Regions from separate parts of the Blautia sp. aa_0143 genome, predicted to be linked through region 2. Evidence: predicted binding sites of a transcription regulator. Region 2 holds the regulator's gene; each other region holds the start of a gene.
What was found. The regulator Rex, encoded in region 2, represses fermentation and respiration genes when NADH is low (regulators of the CRP and FNR family bind a similar motif). The targets are predictions, from matches to a motif close to ATTGTTAANTANTTAACAAT.
Positions count from the first base shown of each region.

Region 1: a site for Rex is predicted at 1,213-1,232, ahead of pckA (phosphoenolpyruvate carboxykinase (ATP)). Genes of this name have one in related genera too.
Region 3: a site for Rex is predicted at 2,026-2,045, ahead of EAI83_RS07830 (CoB--CoM heterodisulfide reductase iron-sulfur subunit B family protein). Genes of this name have one in related genera too.

Region 1 is NZ_RCXU01000004.1:95,267-98,549, reverse strand. Features, by position in the region: gene EAI83_RS03025 (threonine/serine ThrE exporter family protein) at 1-1,042, opposite strand, end outside; gene pckA (phosphoenolpyruvate carboxykinase (ATP)) at 1,394-2,998, shown strand.
Region 2 is NZ_RCXU01000011.1:50,611-53,893, forward strand. Features, by position in the region: gene EAI83_RS07070 (ABC-F family ATP-binding cassette domain-containing protein) at 1-782, opposite strand, end outside; gene EAI83_RS07075 (redox-sensing transcriptional repressor Rex) at 997-1,644, shown strand; gene EAI83_RS07080 (NAD(P)H-hydrate dehydratase) at 1,706-3,223, shown strand; gene alr (alanine racemase) at 3,220-3,283, shown strand, end outside.
Region 3 is NZ_RCXU01000012.1:87,962-91,244, forward strand. Features, by position in the region: gene EAI83_RS07820 (CoB--CoM heterodisulfide reductase iron-sulfur subunit A family protein) at 1-778, opposite strand, end outside; gene EAI83_RS07825 (4Fe-4S dicluster domain-containing protein) at 783-1,172, opposite strand; gene EAI83_RS07830 (CoB--CoM heterodisulfide reductase iron-sulfur subunit B family protein) at 1,169-1,963, opposite strand; gene EAI83_RS07835 (L,D-transpeptidase family protein) at 2,339-3,283, opposite strand, start outside.

The DNA of each region.
Region 1 (3,283 bases), on a different contig from region 2:
CGAAAAAAGCCGCGGCAGCAGGTGGGAAACCGGCAAGATCAACAAGCTCCAGACGTAAAGTGTTGGACAGTGCGCCGATGAATGCGGCAGCTGCGGCTAGACGGACAGGGCTGTTGAACATGACCGAAAAGCCGAATACCCCGCAGAAGCTTGCCAGAAGCCGGAACAGGATCCTCTGAGCTGCCGAAAGCTCCAGAGGCAGGAAATCCACAGGCTTCAGATGAAGAAGCAGTGCCATCAGCCAGGCAGAGACAGCAGCCACCATTACAACAATAATGGCGTAGGCCAGTCGTTCCAGACCGGAACGCATATCCAGCTTGGCAAGGTCGATCCCGCTTGTGATAAACGGAAAGCCCGGAATGATAAACAGCATGGAACAGATGTACCCGGCCTCATGCTGGACGGAAATGTGGAACAGAAGCTCTGCCAGCTTCAGGAAGCCTGCATATACAAGACAGGCGGAGGAAACAGAAACTGCAATGCACATAAACAGAGTAAAATGATGCTTGCCAAGCTTGCAGCGGATGGCGTTTCCGATGCCTGCGCCTGCAAAAGCCAGGATCATTTCCAGCGGGCCACCGCCCAGAAGAAAAGTAAATGCACCACAGGCCAGTGCAGAAGCCAGTCCCAGGGCGGCAGGGGAATAAAGCCCGTGGATCCGCTCGATCTCATCTAACTGACTGTGCAGTGCTTCACCGCTCATATGGATACCCTCCGCAGGAAAATCACTGACAAAATGTTCCAGCCTGTTCAGCCTGGAAGTATTTACGCCGGTGGTAGTCAGACTAAGTGCATGGGAAAAACTGCTCTCACCGTCAAAGCAGGTGTAGCTTATGGACATCAGTCCGATATCTGCGGAGCAGGTGATACCAAGTGCTTCTGACAAGGTATTCATGGAACTCCGTACCCGCCAGGCACCGGTCCCGCAGGAGAGAAGCATCATGCCTGTACGGCCGATCAGGGAAGCTTTTTCGGAAAGAGAAGCTTCGGTAATGGGCTGGCTGTTCCTGGCGCTTACGTAGTTGTGCCAGGGGATTTTCATATGATTACGTTTAACCGGAATATCTGACACAGAAATCACTTCTTTCTATATATTAAAATCATATAGTTACTATTATAAATATATATAATAACTATAATCAGATATATTGTAGCCATTATTCTGAAAAAGTCAAGTATAGATGGAGTAAAATCTGACAGTACCAAAACGTCACTGTTAAAGATTTATCATTTTTTTGCGGAAAATGAATTTTTTTGGTTGCTTTTACGTACAATTTATGTATAATTGTGGATAGGGATGTTGGAATGACCAATTCCTATGGCAGGATGACAAAAACCTGCAGCAGTAGGTGGCTATCATAATTACTATTAAAGAAGAGAGGTAAATGTTAAGATGGCAAAAATCGATTTAACAAAGTATGGTATTACCGGAACAACTGAGATCGTGTACAATCCTTCCTACGAGACATTATTTGAGGAAGAGACCAAACCGGAGCTTGAAGGATTTGAGAAGGGTCAGGTCAGTGAGCTTGGTGCTGTCAATGTAATGACAGGTATCTACACAGGACGTTCCCCTAAAGACAAATATATCGTTATGGATGAGAACTCCAAGGACACAGTTTGGTGGACATCCGATGAGTACAAGAACGATAACCATCCGGCAACTCAGGAAGCATGGAATGCAGTTAAAGATCTTGCCAAGAAGGAGCTTTCCAACAAGAAACTTTTCGTAGTAGATGCATTCTGCGGAGCTAACAAAGACACACGTATGGCTATCCGTTTCATCGTTGAGGTTGCATGGCAGGCACACTTCGTAACAAACATGTTCATTCAGCCGACAGCTGAGGAGCTTGAGAACTTTGAGCCGGATTTCGTTGTTTACAACGCATCCAAGGCTAAAGTTGAGAACTACAAAGAATTAGGACTTAACTCTGAGACAGCTGTAATGTTCAACATTACAAGCCGTGAGCAGGTTATCGTTAATACATGGTACGGCGGAGAGATGAAGAAAGGTATGTTCTCCATGATGAACTACTATCTGCCGCTTAAGGGCATCGCTTCCATGCACTGCTCTGCAAACACAGACCTTAATGGAGAGAACACAGCTATCTTCTTCGGTCTTTCCGGAACAGGTAAGACAACACTTTCCACAGATCCTAAGCGTCTTCTGATCGGTGATGACGAGCATGGCTGGGATGACAACGGAGTATTCAACTTCGAGGGTGGATGCTACGCTAAGGTTATCAACCTTGACAAAGAGTCTGAGCCGGACATCTACAATGCGATCAAGAGAAACGCTCTTCTTGAGAACGTAACACTTGATGCTGAGGGCAAGATCGACTTCGCTGACAAGAGCGTAACAGAGAACACACGTGTTTCTTACCCGATCAACCACATCGAGAACATTGTTCGCCCTGTATCTTCTGCACCGGCAGCGAAAGAGGTTATCTTCCTGTCCGCAGATGCATTCGGCGTACTTCCTCCAGTATCTATCCTGACACCGGAGCAGACACAGTACTACTTCCTTTCCGGATTCACAGCTAAACTTGCTGGTACAGAGCGTGGAATCACAGAGCCTACTCCTACATTCTCCGCATGCTTCGGACAGGCATTCCTTGAGCTTCATCCGACAAAATATGCTGAGGAGCTCGTTAAGAGAATGGAGAAGAGCGGTGCGAAAGCATACCTCGTTAACACAGGATGGAATGGAACTGGAAAACGTATCTCCATCAAAGATACTCGTGGTATCATCGATGCTATCCTTGACGGATCTATCCTTAAAGCTCCGACAAAGAAGATCCCATTCTTCAACTTCGAGGTTCCGACAGAGCTTCCGGGCGTAGATCCTGCAATCCTTGACCCACGTGACACATATGCAGATGCTGCAGAGTGGGAGACAAAGGCTAAAGATCTTGCTGCAAGATTCGTTAAGAACTTTGCTAAATATGAAGGAAATGCAGCTGGTAAAGCACTCGTTGCAGCCGGCCCGCAGGCATAATCAGTCATTCCAACTGAATACAGATCGTAGACTTAACCGGGAGCGGATTTATCCGCTCCCGGTTTTTTGACAAACAACTGAGGATCTATTGTTTGATATAGAACTGTGCAGTGCGAAGCATGTTTCCAGACATGGAATAAACAGAAAGTTGAAGATATCTACCTGTAAAATAAAAAACTTTGGCTTGACTAACATAAGGTTCATGGTGTATCCTTTCTGAGAAGTTGAGCGGGAGACCCGTAAGACTGTAAAAATTCTCTTTGCACTGCATTACATTCGAACAGG
Region 2 (3,283 bases):
TATGCCTTGTACTGTGCGTCACGAAGCTGAGCCTTCTTGAGAGCATAGGCAGAGTAGTTGCCGCTGTATACGCGGGTCTGTCCGGCTTCGATCTCAATGACCTTGGTGACCACCTTATCCAGAAAATAACGGTCATGGGAGACGATAAAAACAGCTCCCGGATAATTCAGAAGATAAGTTTCCAGCCAGGAGATGCTTTCCATATCCAGGTGATTGGTTGGCTCATCCAGAAGCAGGATATCCGGCTTGGAAAGAAGCATCTTGCCCAGCGCCACACGGGTTTTCTGACCGCCGGAAAGAGTTTCGATCTGCTTGTCATAATCTTCCTCCGTGAAGCCGAGACCCTTTAAGACACCGGTCAGCTCACTTTTGTAAGCGTATCCGTTCTCCAGCTCAAACTGATGGGTCAGGCGGGTATAGGTTTCCATCAGACGGTTCAGCTCATCACCGGTCACCGTGTTCATTTCCTGTTCCATATTGCGGATACGGCGTTCCATATCGATGATGTGCTGCTTGGTGGTAAGAAGCTCCTCGTAGATGGTATGATGTCCGTGGATATCCTGGTACTGGGCAAGATAGCCGATATTTTTATCCCGGGCAAGCACCACGGTACCGGAATCAGCAGAAAGCTCCTGCATGATGATACGCAGCAGTGTGGTCTTTCCTGCACCGTTGCAGCCGATCAGAGCAGCCTTTTCACGGTCTTCAATGTGAAAGGATGCATCATTTAAAATTACTTTTTCGCCAAAGGCCTTGCATATATTCTGACATGATAAAATCATAAAAACTGTCCTCCTGTATAAAGAATCACCCCTGTTTATGTCTGAACAGGGAAAAATCCTCCACCTATTATAACGGAAACTGCCGGGATTTCAAAGAAAAAATCAATTATTAGAAAAAATAAAAAGAAATTTGTACAGAATAGACAACTTTAATTGACAGGAAAATGTCAATTCGTTATAATTAACCTAGTGTAAGGTAAGGAGGAAAACTATCGTGGAGACAAAACAAATCTCGAAAGCGGTGATTAAGCGTCTGCCACGCTATTACCGCTACTTAGGAGAGCTGATGGAAGATAATGTAGAACGTATTTCTTCCAATGAATTAAGTAAGAAGATGCATACCACAGCTTCTCAGATCCGTCAGGATCTTAATAATTTTGGCGGTTTTGGGCAGCAGGGGTATGGTTATAATGTACACTATCTTTATACAGAGATCGGTAAGATCCTGGGACTGGATACCGTTCATCCGATGATCATTCTGGGTGCCGGTAATCTGGGACAGGCACTTGCCAATTATGTGGATTTTGAGAAGCGTGGCTTCAGGCTGGTTGGTATCTTTGACGTAAATCCTGTGCTTGAGGGCATCGCAGTCCGTGGACTTGAGATCCAGATGCTCAGTGAGCTTCCGTTTTTCCTGAGAGAGAATAACGTGGAGATCGCGATTCTGACACTTCCCAAGAATAAAGCCAAGGAAATGGCAGATATCCTGGTGGAGAACGGGATCAAGGCAATCTGGAATTTTGCACATCTCGATCTTGAGACACCGGATGATGTGATCGTAGAGAACGTTCATCTTTCCGAGAGTCTGATGACACTGTCTTATAATCTCAGCAAATACAGGCAGGAACATGTGGATAAGTAAGAATTGTTAAGCTGCCGGAAACGGCAGCTTTCTCTATGACAGAGGGGAGGCAGAAGACAGAATGAAGAAGCTTGTTACCTGCAAAGAAATGAAGGATCTGGACTCCACAACGATCCGTGAGATCGGAGTTCCCTCCGAGGTTCTGATGGAGCGGGCAGCACTGAAGGTGGTAGAGGAAACAGAAAAGTATCTCCAGAAGGACGAAAGGATCCTGGTAGTCTGCGGAAGCGGAAATAATGGCGGTGACGGTATCGCTGTTGCCAGATTGTTCCATCTGAAGGGGATCCGGGTAGAGTTTTATATGGTCGGAAACAAAGATAAAATGACCAGCGAGACCGCTCTTCAGTATAAGATCGCTTCCGGTTATCGTGTCCCGGAGGTGAATAACCCGCAGTGGAGTGAATATACTACTATAGTAGATGCCGTGTTTGGGGTAGGCCTGACGCGTCCGATCGAGGGGCATTATGCTGATATCATCCATGAGATGAACAGTGCGAGGGCCAAAAAGATCGCAGTTGACATCCCGTCAGGAGTGAACGGAGATACTGGCCTGGAAATGGGAATTGCCTTCAGCGCCGATCTGACTGTCACATTTGCCTACCGGAAAAGAGGTCTTTGCTTTTATCCGGGAAGACTGTATGCAGGAAGGATCGTTACCGCCGATATCGGGATCTATGAGCAGGAAGCTGTGACTGCATCTGCCGCCTGTCTGGAAAATAAAGATCTGAAGCTGTTTCCGGAACGTGATCCCGGCGGAAACAAGGGTACCTTCGGAAAAGTGCTCTTTGTGACCGGAAGTGAGGGAATGTGCGGAGCCGCTTATTTAAGCGCCAGTGCAGCACTTCGTGCCGGTGCGGGAATGGTAAAGATCCAGACTGTGGAAGCCAACAGGATCCCACTGCAGATACTCCTTCCGGAGGCTATGGTCTGCAGCCGCTTTGATCAGGAATCCAATGAACAGCTTCTATCCTGGTGTGATGTGATCGTGATCGGACCGGGACTTGGAACATCAGTGGCCAGCCGTGAGAGAGAACAGTGGTTTCTCACGGCGGCTGCCCGGGAGAAAAAGCCGCTGATCCTGGATGCGGACGGCCTGAACCTTCTGGCTGCACATCCACAGTGGTATCAGTATCTGGGAGAGCATGTAGTCCTGACACCGCATATCGGAGAAATGAGCCGGCTCAGTGGCAGAACGATCCAGGAGATCCAGCATGAGATCGCAGATACTGCACTGAAATGTGCTGCGGAAACAGGCTCTGTGTGCGTATTGAAGGATGCATGTACGGTGATCGCAGATGAAAAAGGCCAGATGTATCTGAATCTTTCCGGTAATTCCGGAATGGCAACTGCAGGAAGCGGAGATGTGCTTTCCGGGATCCTGGCAGCAGTGTTATGTATGTATCTGAAAACGGAGGAACAGCCTCCCATGGTTTTAAAGGCCGCGTTAGGTGTTTATCTTCACGGACTTTGCGGTGATCTTGCAGCCGCTGAAAAAGGAAAGCGCAGTATGCTGGCAGGAGATATCATAGAATATCTGCCCAAGGCATTAGCTATAGGTGAAGAGGAGTCGGGATTATGAAAAAATACGAGAGAGTAAAAGCACTGGTATCACTGGATGCCATTGCCCACAATTTTGAGG
Region 3 (3,283 bases), on a different contig from region 2:
TTGGAATCTTTTTGGAAGGACATTTTTCCTGGCAGACTCCACAGCCTGTACATTTGTCCATGTTGACACTTCGCGCTTTTTTGCGGATATCAACAGTAAAATCTCCTACAAAACCTGCAACTTTTTCTACTTCACTGTATGTATAGATATTGATCTTTTCGTGAGCTGCAGCCTCCACCATTTTTGGAGTAAGGATACATGCGGAGCAATCCAGAGTAGGGAAGGTTTTGTCAAGCTGTGACATTCTTCCGCCGATACTTGGTGTTTTTTCCACAATATCAACTTCATAGCCTGCATCGGCAATATCAAGAGCCGTCTGGATTCCGGCGATACCGCCTCCGATGATCAGGGCTCTCTTTGTAACCTGGCTTTCTCCCGGCTGAAGAGGAGCATTTAAATTGACTTTTGCTACTGCTGCTCTTGCAAGGATCACGGCCTTCTCCGTAGCCTCCTGCATATCCTTGTGGATCCAGGAACAGTGCTCACGGATATTTGCGATCTCCACCATATATGGATTCAGGCCGGCCTTTTCCGCTGCTTTACGGAAAGTTGCCTCATGCATACGCGGAGAACAGGAACAGACAACCACTCCTGTGAGATTTTTTTCACGGATGGCTTCCTGGATCCTGGACTGTCCTGCTTCAGAACACATATACTGATAATCTTCTGCATGGACAACTCCTGGCTCTTTTGCAATGATCTCCACAACCTTTTTCACGTCTACCGTAGCGGCAATATTACTTCCGCAATGACAGACAAATACACCGATTCTCTGCACTTTCTCACCTCCTGTATCTTCTGAACGCACTTACAAGCAGCTGCTGAGGAAGCTCCGGATCAAGAAGCTCCGGAATTTCATTTGGTGAAAGATAGTCTCCGCCTTTTTCCCGAACAACCAGCTGTCTTGCCCCGTCAATGATCTTTCCGGGTTTTACGTCTCGCGGACAGCGCTCCACACAGGCAAAACAGGAAAGACATTTCCACAGGGATGCTGAATTTACAAGTGCTTCGATATTTTCATTGATCACGTAGGACACAAACTGATGAGGCTTGATATCCATCTCGTCAAAGGATGGGCAGGTAGCAGAGCATTTGCCACACTTCATACATTTCAGAGGATTGGTCCCGCTGATCTCCTTTATTTTTTCCGCAGCAGAATGGTTATCTCTCATTTTGCCACCTCCTCTTTGACGCCAAGGGCTTCTGCCAGAAGCTCTGTAAAATAGTAAACCGGCATTTTATTTCCGGAATTTTTATTCAGATTGTATTTGCAGAGCGGACAGGCAGTGATCAGCATATCTGCGCCAAAGCCTGCTGCGCTTTCTTCAATCTTTTCACACATATTCTGTGACATTTCTTTTTCTTTCAGGGATATATATCCTCCACAGCATTCATTTCTGTAAGGATAGATCACAGGCTCAGCGCCAAGGGCACGGATAAAATCCTCCATGATCCTTGGATTTTCCGGATCATCAAATGCCATGATCTTTCCAGGTCTCAGAAGCAGACATCCGTAATAGGCTCCGATCTTCTTTCCGGTAAAAGGATTTACTACTTTTTCTTTCAGTTTATCAAAACCGACTCTGTCCCGGAGAACCTCCAGATAATGGAGAACGGTTGTCTCTCCTTCATAGGGAGCTTCCAACTGCATATAATTGTTGGCTCTGGTCCGGATATCTTCCACATTTTTCATATCATCATTGACACGCTTGATCACATGATGACAGGCTGAACAGATCGTCACCAGATCCTGGCCTTTTTCTTTTGCCTGGTTTAACGCACGGACGGAAGAAAGCTTTGTGGCGATCTCGTCTGTGCCAAGCGGATAAACACCACCACAACACTGCCAGTCCTCGATCTCCTCAAGCTCAAACCCAAGGGCTGTGGCACTGGCTCTGGCATACTCATCCAGATCTTTGGCCTTTGTTCTCAGGGTGCAACCCGGATAATAACTGTACTTCATACCTTTCATTATCCTTTCTTAGTCTAAAATCTGACGTTTATAGTAGATATTCTTGTTCATATATTGTCTTTTTTTTAACGATATATGAATAAAAAAATGAAATCTCAACTAACACTTATTTGAGTTTTTTTATCAATTTGCACCCAAATAAAAGAGAAAAACACTCTTCCTCCGCAATTAAGAAGTGTATTAGCTCGATTTCCGAAATCATCATATCATGTTATTTCTGTTTCGACAAGGCTTTTTCGATATTTTTTTGTGTTTTTTTTAACGTACTTTTGAAAAACCTTATCATTTACGATCCTGCTTCCATGATAATTTTCATTTTCGGGCATAAAAAAAGCTCCGGATCTCTCCGAAGCTTTTTTGCTCCTATCAGTAAATAATGATCGGATAACCTGCATCAATGGTGTTATAGATCAGTGCTGCCTGATCCTTAGGCAGATTGATGCAGCCGTGGCTTCCGTTGGTTTTATAACGGTTCCCGCCAAAGGATGATTGCCAGGACGCATCATGAAGTCCCTGTCCGTAGACAAAAGGCATCCAGTAATTAACCTTTACATCGTAACCATATTCATTGCTGGTAAGGTTAAAGGGACTCGCCTTGTAGGCGATCGGCCATGCACCACGATATGTTTCACGCCCCTTCACCGGCTTACCGCTGACAATATCTGTTTCCGTCACAAGGCATCCGTCCTTATACAACCACAAATGCTGTGCATCCAGACTGACCTCTATGTAACTGCCTGCCAGATCGTCTGTTCCGTTTCTCTGGTATCCTTTTTTGCTGTAAACAGGCTCTCTTGTTACAGCAGTACCACTTTTCAGGTCTTCCAGAAGCTGAGCATATTCTCCGTCCTGATCGATCCGGTAGCCGTACTCATTTCCCTCAATGGTCACATCCGTTCCCGCAGATGTATGAAAGGTGCGGGGAACATAAATAGTATTGTATTTGTTGGCAAGCTCACTGATGTAGGCTTTAATGGCTTCTTCATCTAAAGTCAGCGTCTCCCCTTCAGCCTTCAGCCAGGATGTGATCGTATCGGAATCCAGAACAGCCGTTTCACTTCCGAATGTATAAGTTACTGTACTGCTGCGGTATTTCTTCAGCTGGCTGTTCAGGTCTGTAATCTTATTTTTCATATCCTCTGTTACAGTGACCGTCGGGCTTACATACACATGCTTGTTGATCGGTACTGTGATGGTATCCCCAAGCAGAGCCGTATCAAATGCTGCGTTCAGATTTGTGTCCACGGTAGTCTCCAGCTTATCCGGATCGATTTCCGTCCCCTGTACCTGTTTCACAAGGGTGAATTCTTT